Regions from separate parts of the Geobacillus sp. C56-T2 genome, predicted to be linked through region 2. Evidence: riboswitches for the same ligand, from Rfam matches in the RefSeq annotation. Region 2 holds a riboswitch; each other region holds the start of a gene.

Region 1 (4,027 bases), 190 kb from region 2:
TTCGTTGCACCCTTCATACGCCTCGCCGCCAAAGTCGGCGGCTGATAAGTTGGCGCTTTGGATCATGGTGCCCATGGCGCCGTCGATGACAAGAATTTTTCGCTGCAGCTGTTGTTCGAAGATGAGGTCAGCCATGAACAACCTTCCTTTCTTTCGTGGCCGCTTCTTTTTCGTGAATGTAGCGGATGAGTTCCACCGTCATGTCGTAACGCAAAAATGGCGTAATTAAATAAATGCCGTGAAACAAGTCGAACGCCGCATCAATGAGCGCTTTGGCGATGGCGATTCCTTCGCGCGCCGCCCGCACCGGGTCGTCACCGCAGGCGGCCATGCGGGCGCGAATCTCATCGGACAACGTAATGCCCGGCACCTCATGATGCAAAAACTCGGCGTTGCGCGCGCTCACAAGCGGCATAATGCCGATGTAAATCGGCGCGTACAAATGTTTTGTCGCTTCGTGCACGGCCACGATTTTCTCTTCCGAATAAATCGGCTGGGTCAAGAAATAGTGGGCGCCGCATTCAATTTTTTTCTCCATCCGTTCGACGGCCTTATCCAAGTGACGGACGTTCGGATTGAACGCCGCGCCGATCGAGAAGTTCGTTTTTTGTCCGAGCGGTTTGCCCGAATACGACAATCCTTCATTAAATTGGCGGATCAAGCGGATTAAATCAAACGACGATAAATCGTACACCGATGTCGCTCCCGGAAAGTCGCCGATTTTTGACGGGTCGCCGGTAATGGCGAGCACGTCGGTGATGCCGAGCGTATGCAGGCCCATCAAGTGCGACTGCAGGCCGATCAAGTTGCGGTCGCGGCACGTAATATGCACGAGCGGGCGGACGCCGAGCCGCTCTTTGATGATGGTCGCGACGGCGGCGTTGCTGATGCGCGGGGTGGCGAGCGAGTTGTCGGCCAGCGTCAGCGCGTCAATGCCGGCGTCATGGAGCGCTTTCGCCCCGGCGAGAAATTTGTCAATGCCCAGTTTTTTCGGGGGATCGAGCTCGACGATCACCGAGCGGCGGGCGCGGACAAGTTCGGGAAGCGGCGTCGCTGATGATGGAATGTCAGATTGGACCGACACCGGCACGGCGCGCCGTTTGACCGTTTTTTCCGTGACCGGCGTCCGGTCTTGCAGCGCCCGCGCCATCGCTTCAATATGTTTCGGCGTCGTGCCGCAGCATCCGCCGAGCAGCCGTACCCCTTGGTCGCGAAACGCTTTCGCCGTTTCCTCAAAGTATTCGGCATTCGTCTCATAGACGAGCCGGCCATCGCGATAGTCGGGGAGGCTCGCGTTTGGGTACGCCGATAAAAAGGCGCGCGTTGGCAGCGGCACTTCCTCGAGCGATTGAAGCATATAGTACGGCCCGAGCCGGCAGTTGAGCCCGACGACATCGGCGCCAAGCGCTTCTAAGCGGGCGAGGGCGTCAGCGAGCGGCGTGCCGTCTTGCAAGACGCCCACTTCATGGAGCGACACATGGGCGATGATCGGCAAGTCCGTCTCTTTGCGGGCGATGGCGAGCACCGTCTCCAACTCTTCTAAATCGTAATACGTCTCGAGCAGCACGCCATCGACCCCCTCGGCGAGCAAGACAAACAGCTGCTCGCGGAACGTCCGCTTCACTTCATCAAGCGGCACGGCGCTTTTGTTTAACGTGCGCAGCCCGCCAATGGTCCCGAGCACGTACGCCCGACCGTTGGCGGCTTGTTTGGCGAGCCGCACCGCCGCCCGGTTGATGGCCGGCACTTCATCTTGCAAGCCGTAGCGGGCGAGTTTCACATAGTTGGCGCCGTATGTATTCGTCTGGATGACGTCGGCGCCTGCCGCGATATAGGCTTCGTGAATATGGACGATGTCTTCCGGTTTCGATAGATTCAATTCTTCAAAACAACGGTCAACGCCATGCGAATAGAGAAGCGTTCCCATTGCCCCGTCGGCGATCAGCACGCGTTGTTTCAGCTCATCAAGCAATCCCATGTTCCATTCCCCCGTTTCTTGGCAAGTAAAAGAAAAAAGCCTTCTAAGAAGAAGACTTTCCGTTCGCTTCTTCTTATCTTCCAGGCTGCTGCCTGTCTGGATTTAGCACCTTGGCCGCGGCCAGGTTGCTGAGGGTTCACCGGGCCAGTCCCTCCCCCTCTCTTGATAAGAATGTCCGTATGCGATTATTAGTTCTTGTTTTGACTATTACTATATAATTTAATGCATTTTCTGAAATTGTTCAATACGGTAAAGAAGAAAATTTGAAAAAATGCAAGGAAGCAAGAAGGGAGCGGCATAGAGAGGGAGAAAAAGATAGGAAAAGGAACGCTCATAATGATATGGGGGGACAAGATATGCCGGTACGTTTACCGATGGAAGAGGAAGTGATGGAGCTTCTCGTCGGCGGTTTTTCTGTTGTCATGTTGATCGCCATCACGACGGTTGTTTTCCTTTGGCGGAAATATCGGGCGCGGCGTTCGGCGTTTTTATGGATAACCGCCCATTTTCTGCTGCACGCTGTCGCTGCCTATTTGGCATGGAGGATCACAGGGTTTGATCTTACCGACGTGCAGGCTTCGGAAGAAATTTCGCTGCTGCTCGGCCAAGCGGGAGTGGCGTGGGGGGCAGGGATGATTTGTTTGTTGATTGGGATGGTGAAGCTTTCAAGATAAGGAAGGGCTGCCGCTCGATTGGTGGCGGCTTTTGTTCCTTTTGGCAACTTTCGGTTCATGGTTGTCATGATTTTTTATTGCCTTTTTTACGCTGAGTATGCTTTCATTAGAAATGACGGAAATAGGTGGAGTAGGGGGGGCGAAGGTGAGCGGACAAGCAATCATCCGCTTTGACCATGTGACGAAGGAATACGATGGGACAGCGGTATTGGACGACGTGAGTTTTGAGATGGAGCGAGGCAAATTTTATACGCTGCTAGGTCCGTCCGGATGTGGGAAGACGACGATTTTGCGGCTGATCGCCGGGTTTATTGAACCGACACAAGGGACGATTTATTTTCACGGGAAGCCGATGAATCACGTTCCGCCCAACAAGCGGCAAGTCAATACGGTGTTTCAAGATTACGCCTTGTTTCCGCATTTGGATGTGTTTGAAAATGTCGCTTTTGGTTTGCGGGTGAAAAAAATGAAAGAAGCGGACGTTCGCCAAAAGGTGAAGGAAGCGCTCCGTTTTGTCAACTTGGAAGGGTATGAACGCCGCCGCATTCAGGAAATGTCCGGAGGCCAGCGGCAGCGCGTCGCGATTGCCCGGGCGATCGTGAATGAGCCGGAAGTGCTGCTTCTTGATGAACCGCTCTCGGCGCTGGATTTGAAGCTGCGCACGGAAATGCAGTACGAGCTTCGCGAATTGCAGCGCCGGCTGGGGATCACGTTTATTTTCGTCACGCATGATCAAGAAGAAGCGCTGGCGATGTCCGACTATATTTTTGTCCTCCATAAAGGGAAAATTCAGCAATTTGGGACGCCGAAAGAGATTTACGATGAGCCGGTCAATCGGTTTGTTGCTGATTTCATCGGCGAATCGAACATTTTGTCGGGGCGCATGATCGCAGACTTTCTCGTCGAATTTGCCGGCCGACAGTTTGCCTGCGTTGACCGCGGCTTTGCGTCCAACGAACCGGTTGATGTTGTCATTCGCCCGGAAGATTTGGAGCTCGCCGCACCGGAAGACAGCCAAATCGTCATTCGCGTCGATTCGCTTTTGTTCCGCGGCGTTCATTATGAAATTTGCGGCTATGATGAAAACGGCAATGAATGGCTCGTTCATTCAACGAAAAAAGCGGAAGTCGGGGAAACGATCGGGCTTCGCTTTGAACCGGAAGCGATTCATGTCATGCGAGCCGAGCGCAGGAAAGGGGACGAAGGATGGAACGGGCATGGCGAAACTGGTATTTGATCCCCTATGCGGCATGGCTGGTGTTGTTTGTTATTGCGCCGCTCGTCTTTCTCGTGTATGAGTCGTTTTTGGATATCGACGGACAGTGGACGCTGGCCAATTATGAAAAGGTGCTGACGCCCATTTATTTGAAAATGA
Region 2 (4,027 bases):
ACGGCGACATGCGCCCGCTCAAGGAGCACATCGGCAAACTCGGCGGACGACCACCCTTTCGGTACGGGGAGCCAGGCGAAAAACGACCCGGACGGCGCCGGTGCTTCCCAGCCGATCTCGCGCAAGGCAGAAATGAACGTATTGCGGCGCGCTTCATACAGCGCGACAAGCTCGTTGACGCAATCTTGCGGGCCGAGAAGTGCTGCGGCCGCCGCTTCTTGGACGGCGCCGAACAGGCTGACGTACAAATGATCTTGCAGCAGCTCAAGCGCCCGAATGATCCGCTCGTTGCCGACGGCAAACGCGACGCGCCAGCCGGCCATATTGTACGTTTTCGAAAACGTGTAAATCTCGACGCCGACGTCTTTCGCCCCGTCAACTTCGAGGAAGCTGACCGGCTTTTTGCCGTCAAAACCGATCGCCCCGTAAGCAAAATCGTGCACGACGGCAATGCCGTGCTTGGCGGCGAACGCCACCGTCTCGGCGAAAAACTCGTTCGTCGCCGTCGCACCGGTCGGGTTGTTCGGATAGTTTAAAAACATCAGTTTCGCCTGATCGGCGACCGCCGCCGGAATGGCGCTGTAATCGGGCAAAAATTGCTGCTCGGCGACAAGCGGCATCATTTCCATCCGCGCGCGGGCGAGCGCGATTCCCGACCAGTAATCCGGATAGCCCGGGTCCGGGACGAGCACCACATCGCCCGGGTTGACGAGGCAAAGCGGCAGCTCGACAAGCCCGGCCTTGCCGCCAAACAAAATGGCGACTTCGCGGGTCGGGTCGACCTTAACTCCATACTCGCGCGCATAAAAGGCGGCAACGGCTTCTTTCAAAAACGAGTAGCCTTGAAACGGCGAATATTTATGGTACTTCGGATTGGCCGCCGCCCGCTGCATCGCCTCAACGATATGCTTCGGCGTCGGCTGGTCCGGATTGCCTTGCCCTAAATTAATGACATCATGCCCGGCTTTGATTTTCTCTCCCACTTTGGCGACAAGCGAAGCAAAAAACTGCTTCGGCAGCTGTTCAAGCAGTTCGGAAAAAGGAAATTCGATCGTCATCGCCCACACCTTCTCAAAAATTCTTGAAATTCTAGTGCAACATCATATATCGTAAAAAGCAAAATGTAAAGCAAATTTTTTCATTGGGGTGAAAAACAATGACCATCCGCATCGCTTGCCTCCAGCTCGATATCGCGTTTGGCGATCCGCAAACGAACGAACAGCGAGCCGAAACAGCCGTGCAATCCGCCGCCAACGAAGGAGCCGATATCGTCGTGCTTCCGGAACTATGGACGACCGGCTATGACTTGGCGCGCCTAGACGAAATTGCCGATGACGATGCCGTGCGGGCGAAAGCGTTCGCCTCCCGCCTAGCGCAAACATACGGCGTCCATTTCGTCGCCGGCTCAGTCGCCAAAAAAACCGCTGCCGGTGTGACGAACACGATGATTGTCGCCGACCGGAGCGGCCAAATCGTCAGTGAATATAGCAAACTTCATCTGTTCCAATTGATGGATGAGCATTTGTATTTGCAGCCGGGAAACGAACCAGGGTTATTTTCACTTAGCGGGCTGTCGTGCGCCGGAGTCATTTGCTATGACATCCGCTTTCCGGAGTGGATTCGCGTCCATGCTTTAGCCGGGGCGGAAGTGCTGTTTGTCGTCGCCGAATGGCCGCTTCCTCGCCTTCACCATTGGCGGACGTTGCTGATGGCGCGAGCGATTGAAAATCAATGCTACGTCATCGCCTGCAATCGGGCCGGAAGCGACCCGAACAACGTCTTTGCCGGCCATTCACTCATTATCGACCCGTGGGGCGAAATCATCGCCGAGGCCGATGAAAAGCCGGGCGTTCTTCTAGCGGACATCGACCCGGCGCTCGTTAAAGAGGTGCGTGCGCGCATCCCGGTGTTTGCCGACCGCCGGCCGCACGATTACGACGAGGCGGCAAAAAAATTTTTCAAAACGTATTGACAATCCGCCTGCCCAACCTGTATCATTCGAATCAAGCAACCAAACGATTGTTAACATCGTGAAAATTGCAAAAACTCAATAGCTAGACCGGTACTCTTATCAAGAGTTGGCTGAGGGAATTGGCCCAATGAAGCCCAGCAACCGACCGTAATGCTATCGTGAGATAGGGCGCACGCCAAGGGCGGCGCCGGAAGCGACCCGCTTCCGCAGGGCACGGTGCTAAGTCCAACAGAAAGACCGCTGTCTTTCTGAAAGATAAGAGGCGCGAAGACGATGCATCTTCAAGCCTCTTTCCGTATGCGAAAGAGGCTTTTTCATTTGCCAAAACGTAAAGGGGGAACGTGAAAATGACGATTGTCCAATCAGCTGTTTACGAACCGCTCACCGAACAAAAAGCGACCGCCCTCGCCGTCCGCCTCGGCTTGTTCCGCGACGGGGCGCCGCTTCTGTGCCGTGAGATCGGCGACGGAAACTTGAACCTTGTTTTTCATATCGTCGACCAAGAAACGAAGCAAGGCGTCATCATCAAACAAGCGCTGCCGTACGCGAAAGTTGTCGGGGAAAGCTGGCCGCTTACGTTAAAGCGCGCCGTCATTGAAAGCAACGCGCTGCGCACGTTTGCCAGCTATGTGCCGCAATACGTTCCGAAAGTCTACTATTCTGACGAATCGCTCGCCATCACGGTGATGGAAGATTTGTCCCGCCTGCAAATCGCACGCAAAGGGCTGATCGAAGGGAAAACGTACCCACTGTTGTCGCGGCATATCGGCGAATTCATCGCCAAAACGGCGTTTTACACGTCTGATTTCGGCATGAATCAACAAGAGAAAAAGAAGTTGGCGCAAAGCTTTGTCAATCCAGAGCTATGCAAAATTACGGAAGACCTTGTCTTCACTGATCCGTTTTTCGACCATGACACGAACAACTTTGAAGATGAATTGCGCCCAGACGTTGAAACGCTTTGGCAAGATGACCGCCTCCGCCTCGAAGCGGCGAAGCTGAAGCGTAAGTTTTTAACTGAAGCGGATGTGCTCTTGCATGGCGATTTGCATACCGGCAGCATTTTCGCCAGCGACGACGAAACGAAAGTGATCGACCCGGAATTCGCCTTTTACGGCCCGATCGGGTTTGACCTTGGCCAATTTTTCGCCAACTTGCTGTTAAATGCGTTGTCCCGCCCTGAAGCGGAGCGTCAACCGCTCTTTGTTCACATCGACTCAACATGGAAGGTGTTTACGTCCATTTTCGCTGAGCTGTGGCAGACGGAAAGCGTCGAAACGTACGCCGCGACGCCCGGACTGCTTGATGAGGTGCTGCGGCAGGCGTTCGTTGACGCCGTCGGTTTTGCCGGCTGCGAAGTCATCCGCCGGACGATCGGCCTCGCCCATGTGGCGGATCTCGACGGCATTGAACAAAAAGACGAACGGCTCGCTGCGAAACGGCACGCGCTCCGTCTCGGCCGCCGCCTGATCGTTGAGCGCGCCGAACTGGCGGGAACGGACGGCTTCCGCCGCCTGTTTATCGAAACGGAACGATGACACCCTCTGTCCGGGCCGGCCGTCCAACGCCAGCTTGGGCCAATCGACCAACCGAGAAAGGAAGACGACGATGAACTCATTTGTCATCCCGCGCTCTGTCGAATGGCATGAGACGCATGTGACGATTTTAAACCAACAAAAACTGCCATCGGTCACCGAATACATCGACTTGCATACGCTCGAAGACGTCCATGAAGCGATCGCGACGTTGAAAGTGCGCGGGGCGCCGGCGATCGGCATCACGGCTGCCTACGGCTTGGCGCTCGCCGCCTCGCGCTATGAAACCGAAGCGGTGGACGAATTTCAGCGCCGCTTGCAACAAGACCGCGACTACTTAGCGAGCGCCCGCCCGACGGCCGTCAACTTGTTTTGGGCGCTCGACCGGCTCGTCGCCGCCGCGAACAGCGCCGCTTCCGTCAACGAAGCGAAAACAACGCTCATTCACGAAGCGATCCGCATCCAAATCGAAGATGAGGATGTGTGCCGCCACATCGGCGAATACGCCTTGTCCCTTTTC
Region 3 (4,027 bases), 390 kb from region 2:
TTCATCGGCCAAGCGTTGAAACGTGCGGCTGATGCAAGACAACGACTAGGATAAGGGGGAAGAAAATGTGAAGAGAAAATGGCTGGCGGCTCTCGCCGCGCTCTTGCTCGTGCTCGCCGGGTGCACGGGCAAATCCGACACAACGAGCGGAAAGGGCAACAACAACGAAAAACCGGCGGCTCAGAAGGAAGACATCAGCAAATTCCCGATGACGGTGAAAAACGACGGGAAAATCATCGATGGCGGCGTGCTGAAATACGGCCTTGTGTCCGATACGCCGTTTGAAGGAACGCTCAGCTATGCGTTCTACACGGGAGCGCCCGACGCGGAGATTTTGCAATTTTTTGACGAGTCGCTTTTCCGGACGAACGGCGACTATGAGATTACGAATGACGGCGCTGCCACATACGAGTTGTCCGAAGACAAAAAGACGATGACGATCCGCATCAAAGACAACGTCAACTGGCATGACGGCCAACCGGTGACCGCCGAAGACTTGGAGTATGCGTATTTGGTCATCGGCCATAAAGATTACACCGGCGTCCGCTATGGCGATGCGCTCATCCAAGGCATCGTCGGGATGGAAGAATATCATAGCGGCAAAGCGGATAAAATTTCCGGCATTAAAGTCATCGACAAAAAGACGTTGACGATCACATGGAAACAGGCCAATCCGTCGGTGTTGACCGGCATTTGGGCGTATCCGCTGCCGAAGCATTACTTGAAAGACATTCCGATCAAAGACTTGGCGAAATCGGATAAAATCCGGAAAAACCCGATCGGCTTCGGACCGTTCAAAGTGAAGAAAATCGTTCCGGGCGAGTCGGTCGAGTTTGTTCGCAATGATGACTACTGGGCCGGCAAACCGAACTTGGAAGGCGTCATTTTGAGAGTCGTCAGCCCGCAAGTCGTCCTGCAAGCGCTGAAAAAAGGCGAAATTGACGTCGCCGAGTTCCCGACCGACCAATATTTGAACGCGAAAGGGACGAAAAACATTCAGTTTGTCGGCAGAGTGGACTTGGCATACAACTATATCGGCTTTAAACTCGGCCATTGGGATGCGAAAAAGCAGGAAAACGTCATGGACAATCCGAAATTCCAAAACAAAAAACTGCGCCAGGCGATGGCGTACGCCATCAACAACCAAGAGGTGGCCGACCGCCTGTATCATGGTTTGCGCTTCCCGGCGAACACGCTCATTCCGCCGTCGTTCCCGGGCTATCATGACAGCTCCATCAAAGGGTATACGTACAATCCGGAAAAAGCGAAACAATTGCTGGATGAAGCCGGATATAAAGATGTGGATGGCGATGGCCTCCGCGAAGATCCGAACGGCAAAAAATTCAAGATCAACTTCTTGGCAATGAGCGGCGGGGACATCGCTGAACCGTTGGCTAAATTTTATATGCAATGCTGGAGAGATGTCGGCCTCGATGTTCAGCTTGTGGACGGACGTTTGGCGGAGTTCAACTCCTTCTATGATATGGTCGAAAAAGACGATCCGAAAGTGGACGTTTACGCAGCCGCGTGGGGGACGGGCACGGACGTCGATCCATACGGATTGTATGGACGGAACGTCATGTTCAACTACTCGCGCTGGGTGAATGAGAAAAACGATGAACTGTTGGAAAAAGGCCATTCTGAACAGGCGTTTGACAAAGAATATCGCCGGAAAATTTACAGTGAATGGCAAAAATTGATGAACGAAGAAGTTCCGGTCATTCCGACGTTGTATCGTTCGGCCATTTATGCCGTCAACAACCGCGTCGCCAACTTCACGGTCGATCCGAGTTCGAAACTGACGTGGAAAGATGTCGGCGTCACGTCCGAGCAGCCGGAAGTCGAACAATGACGATTGCCGCCTCTGATGATGTATGATAAGATAGAAGACAAATTGCATACGTCTTATCAAGAGTGGGCGAGAGAACGGGCTTGATGACCCCACAGCAACCTGCCGCTGGCAAGGTGCTAACACCCGCAAAGCGATGTCGCTTTGGATGATAAGAACGGCCACCCCCTTTCGCGTCATTCCGAGGCGGAAGGGGGGTTTTTGATGATGGGAGGTGAGGGGGCGTGGCGGAACGACTGTCGCTGCGCGCTTGCATGGCGGCGCATTTGCCGGCGGCGACGTTTGCCGTTCACGTCATGCGCTGCGTGCGGACGGAGCTCATCCGGTTCGATCGCCGGGCGGTCGTGCATGTCGACCGCGGGGACGGCTATGTCCACTTGTATGGGGAAGCGCAAGGGACGATGATTTCCCTCGTGCTGACGAACGATGAGGTGGAGGAATGGAAAGCGGAGGGGCCGTACGCCCTTGACCGCTATCTATGGCAGGAGCTAGGAAAAAAAGGCATTTTTCCACCGCGAATGACCCCGTATTTGCGGGCTGTGTTTTCCATTGAATCGTAGAACATGAGAGAAAGGAAGAACAGCGAATGGCAGTCAAAAAATTTGAACACGTCGGCATCCAAGTGAAAGATATCGAAACATCGAAAGCATTTTATCAAAACGTCGTCGGCCTCGAGCTGCTCAGCGAGATGATTCATACGAATGGGACGATGAAACTGGCGTTTTTGGGGCTTGACGGCCAAGTCATCGTCGAACTCATCGAAGGATACAATCCGGATTTGCCGACGGAAGGAAAAGTGCATCACGTCGCATTTACGGTCGAAGGCATTGAGCAGGAGAAAGAGCGGCTCGTGTCGCTTGGCGTTCCGCTCGTTTGGGAGGACATTACCGAGCTTCCGAACGGGGCGAAATATTTGTTTTTCCTCGGCCCGGACGGGGAATGGATCGAATTTTACGAGCCGGAACGATAAGAAGAATGAAAACAGGCGGCCCGCGATTTTGCATCGATCGGGCTTTGGGCGCCAGAGCGTGGCTGGCGCCTCTTTCTATTTTCTTGCCTTGACCGCACGTCGATCGGTGGCATAGAAGACCGGTGAAAAACCGCTGTCACACACCAATCGGTGGCCTTTTTACTCAGAAAAGTTCCATGGGCAGTGTGATCTCCCTCCACCTAGGGGTGAAAACCTCGCGCCAGTGCGGCATTTTCACGGAAAGTTCCGTGGGCAACGGGTTGCCCTTCATCCGGGGATGAAAATCCGCGTCAGTCCTGCATTTTCACAGAAATGGGTGGCCAGCTGTATTTTTCCCGAAATCACCAGCCTTATAGGTCCTGTCAGCTTCGTTTTGCACGGATGGCAGTCCGTGTATGGGCTGACATTCGGGAACGATTCCTGATGGAGCCGCTTCGTTGTTCATGACGCTCATTGTGGCATGGACAGCAACTTTGGGGCGAAAAGTGCGCTTTAGGGGTCGAGGCCTTTCCGATTGGATGATATACTAGAAAAAGAGGGGAGGAGATTTCGTGGAAGAAACGATCGTTCACGCTATTCAAGACGACTATCCGGATGAATTCGCTTGGTGCTATGGCTGCGGCCGTTTGAATGAGACGGGCCACCATTTCCGCACCGGATGGCAAGGGGACAAGACGGTGACCGTATACACGCCGCGCCCCGAACATACAGCCATCCCTGGATTTGTGTACGGCGGATTGATCGCCTCGCTCATCGACTGCCACGGCACCGGTTCAGCGGCGCTGGCGCTGCACCGGAAAAACGGCCATGAGCCGGGCAGCGGGGAGACGCCGCCGCGCTTTGTCACCGCTTCGCTGCACGTCGATTTTCTCAAACCGACGCCGCACGGGGTGCCGCTTGTGGCCATCGGCACGGTGACGGAAATTCATCCGAAAAAATGGCAAGTTGACACCGAAGTGTTCGCGAACGGTGAATTATGCGCCCGCGGGCAAGTCATCGCCGTCGTGATGCCGAAAACGTTTGTCCGCTCTTAACAAGCAACGGGAAGCGCCGAAAAGCCGCTGTTTTTGGCAGCGCTTTCTTCGGCGCTTTGCCGCCGAGGGCGGTTAGGAACTGAGCGCCCCCTGCAGTTCGGCTCGCGCTGGCGGGCAAAGCCCATCATCCCCCTTGTCATTGTTGGGGTCTAGGAAGGCATGGAACAGTTAAAA

What was found. A riboswitch is a leader RNA that binds a small molecule or an ion and turns the genes downstream of it on or off. The one in region 2 is predicted to bind S-adenosylmethionine.
Region 1: another riboswitch for S-adenosylmethionine. It lies ahead of GC56T2_RS03610 (bifunctional homocysteine S-methyltransferase/methylenetetrahydrofolate reductase); the one in region 2 lies ahead of mtnK (S-methyl-5-thioribose kinase).
Region 3: another riboswitch for S-adenosylmethionine. It lies ahead of GC56T2_RS06605 (hypothetical protein); the one in region 2 lies ahead of mtnK (S-methyl-5-thioribose kinase).

What each region holds. Positions count from the first base shown of each region.
Region 1 is NZ_VJWB01000001.1:710,238-714,264, forward strand. It holds gene metH (methionine synthase) at 1-135, opposite strand, end outside; gene GC56T2_RS03610 (bifunctional homocysteine S-methyltransferase/methylenetetrahydrofolate reductase) at 128-1,978, opposite strand; SAM riboswitch class I at 2,049-2,150, opposite strand; gene GC56T2_RS03615 (hypothetical protein) at 2,335-2,652, shown strand; gene GC56T2_RS03620 (ABC transporter ATP-binding protein) at 2,798-3,889, shown strand; gene GC56T2_RS03625 (ABC transporter permease) at 3,859-4,027, shown strand, end outside.
Region 2 is NZ_VJWB01000001.1:905,152-909,178, reverse strand. It holds gene GC56T2_RS04670 (pyridoxal phosphate-dependent aminotransferase) at 1-1,058, opposite strand, end outside; gene GC56T2_RS04665 (carbon-nitrogen family hydrolase) at 1,157-1,972, shown strand; SAM riboswitch class I at 2,066-2,234, shown strand; gene mtnK (S-methyl-5-thioribose kinase) at 2,320-3,510, shown strand; gene mtnA (S-methyl-5-thioribose-1-phosphate isomerase) at 3,581-4,027, shown strand, end outside.
Region 3 is NZ_VJWB01000001.1:1,294,715-1,298,741, forward strand. It holds gene GC56T2_RS06595 (ABC transporter permease) at 1-54, shown strand, start outside; gene opp4A (oligopeptide ABC transporter substrate-binding protein) at 68-1,852, shown strand; SAM riboswitch class I at 1,903-2,007, shown strand; gene GC56T2_RS06605 (hypothetical protein) at 2,074-2,409, shown strand; gene GC56T2_RS06610 (VOC family protein) at 2,436-2,819, shown strand; gene GC56T2_RS06615 (PaaI family thioesterase) at 3,371-3,853, shown strand.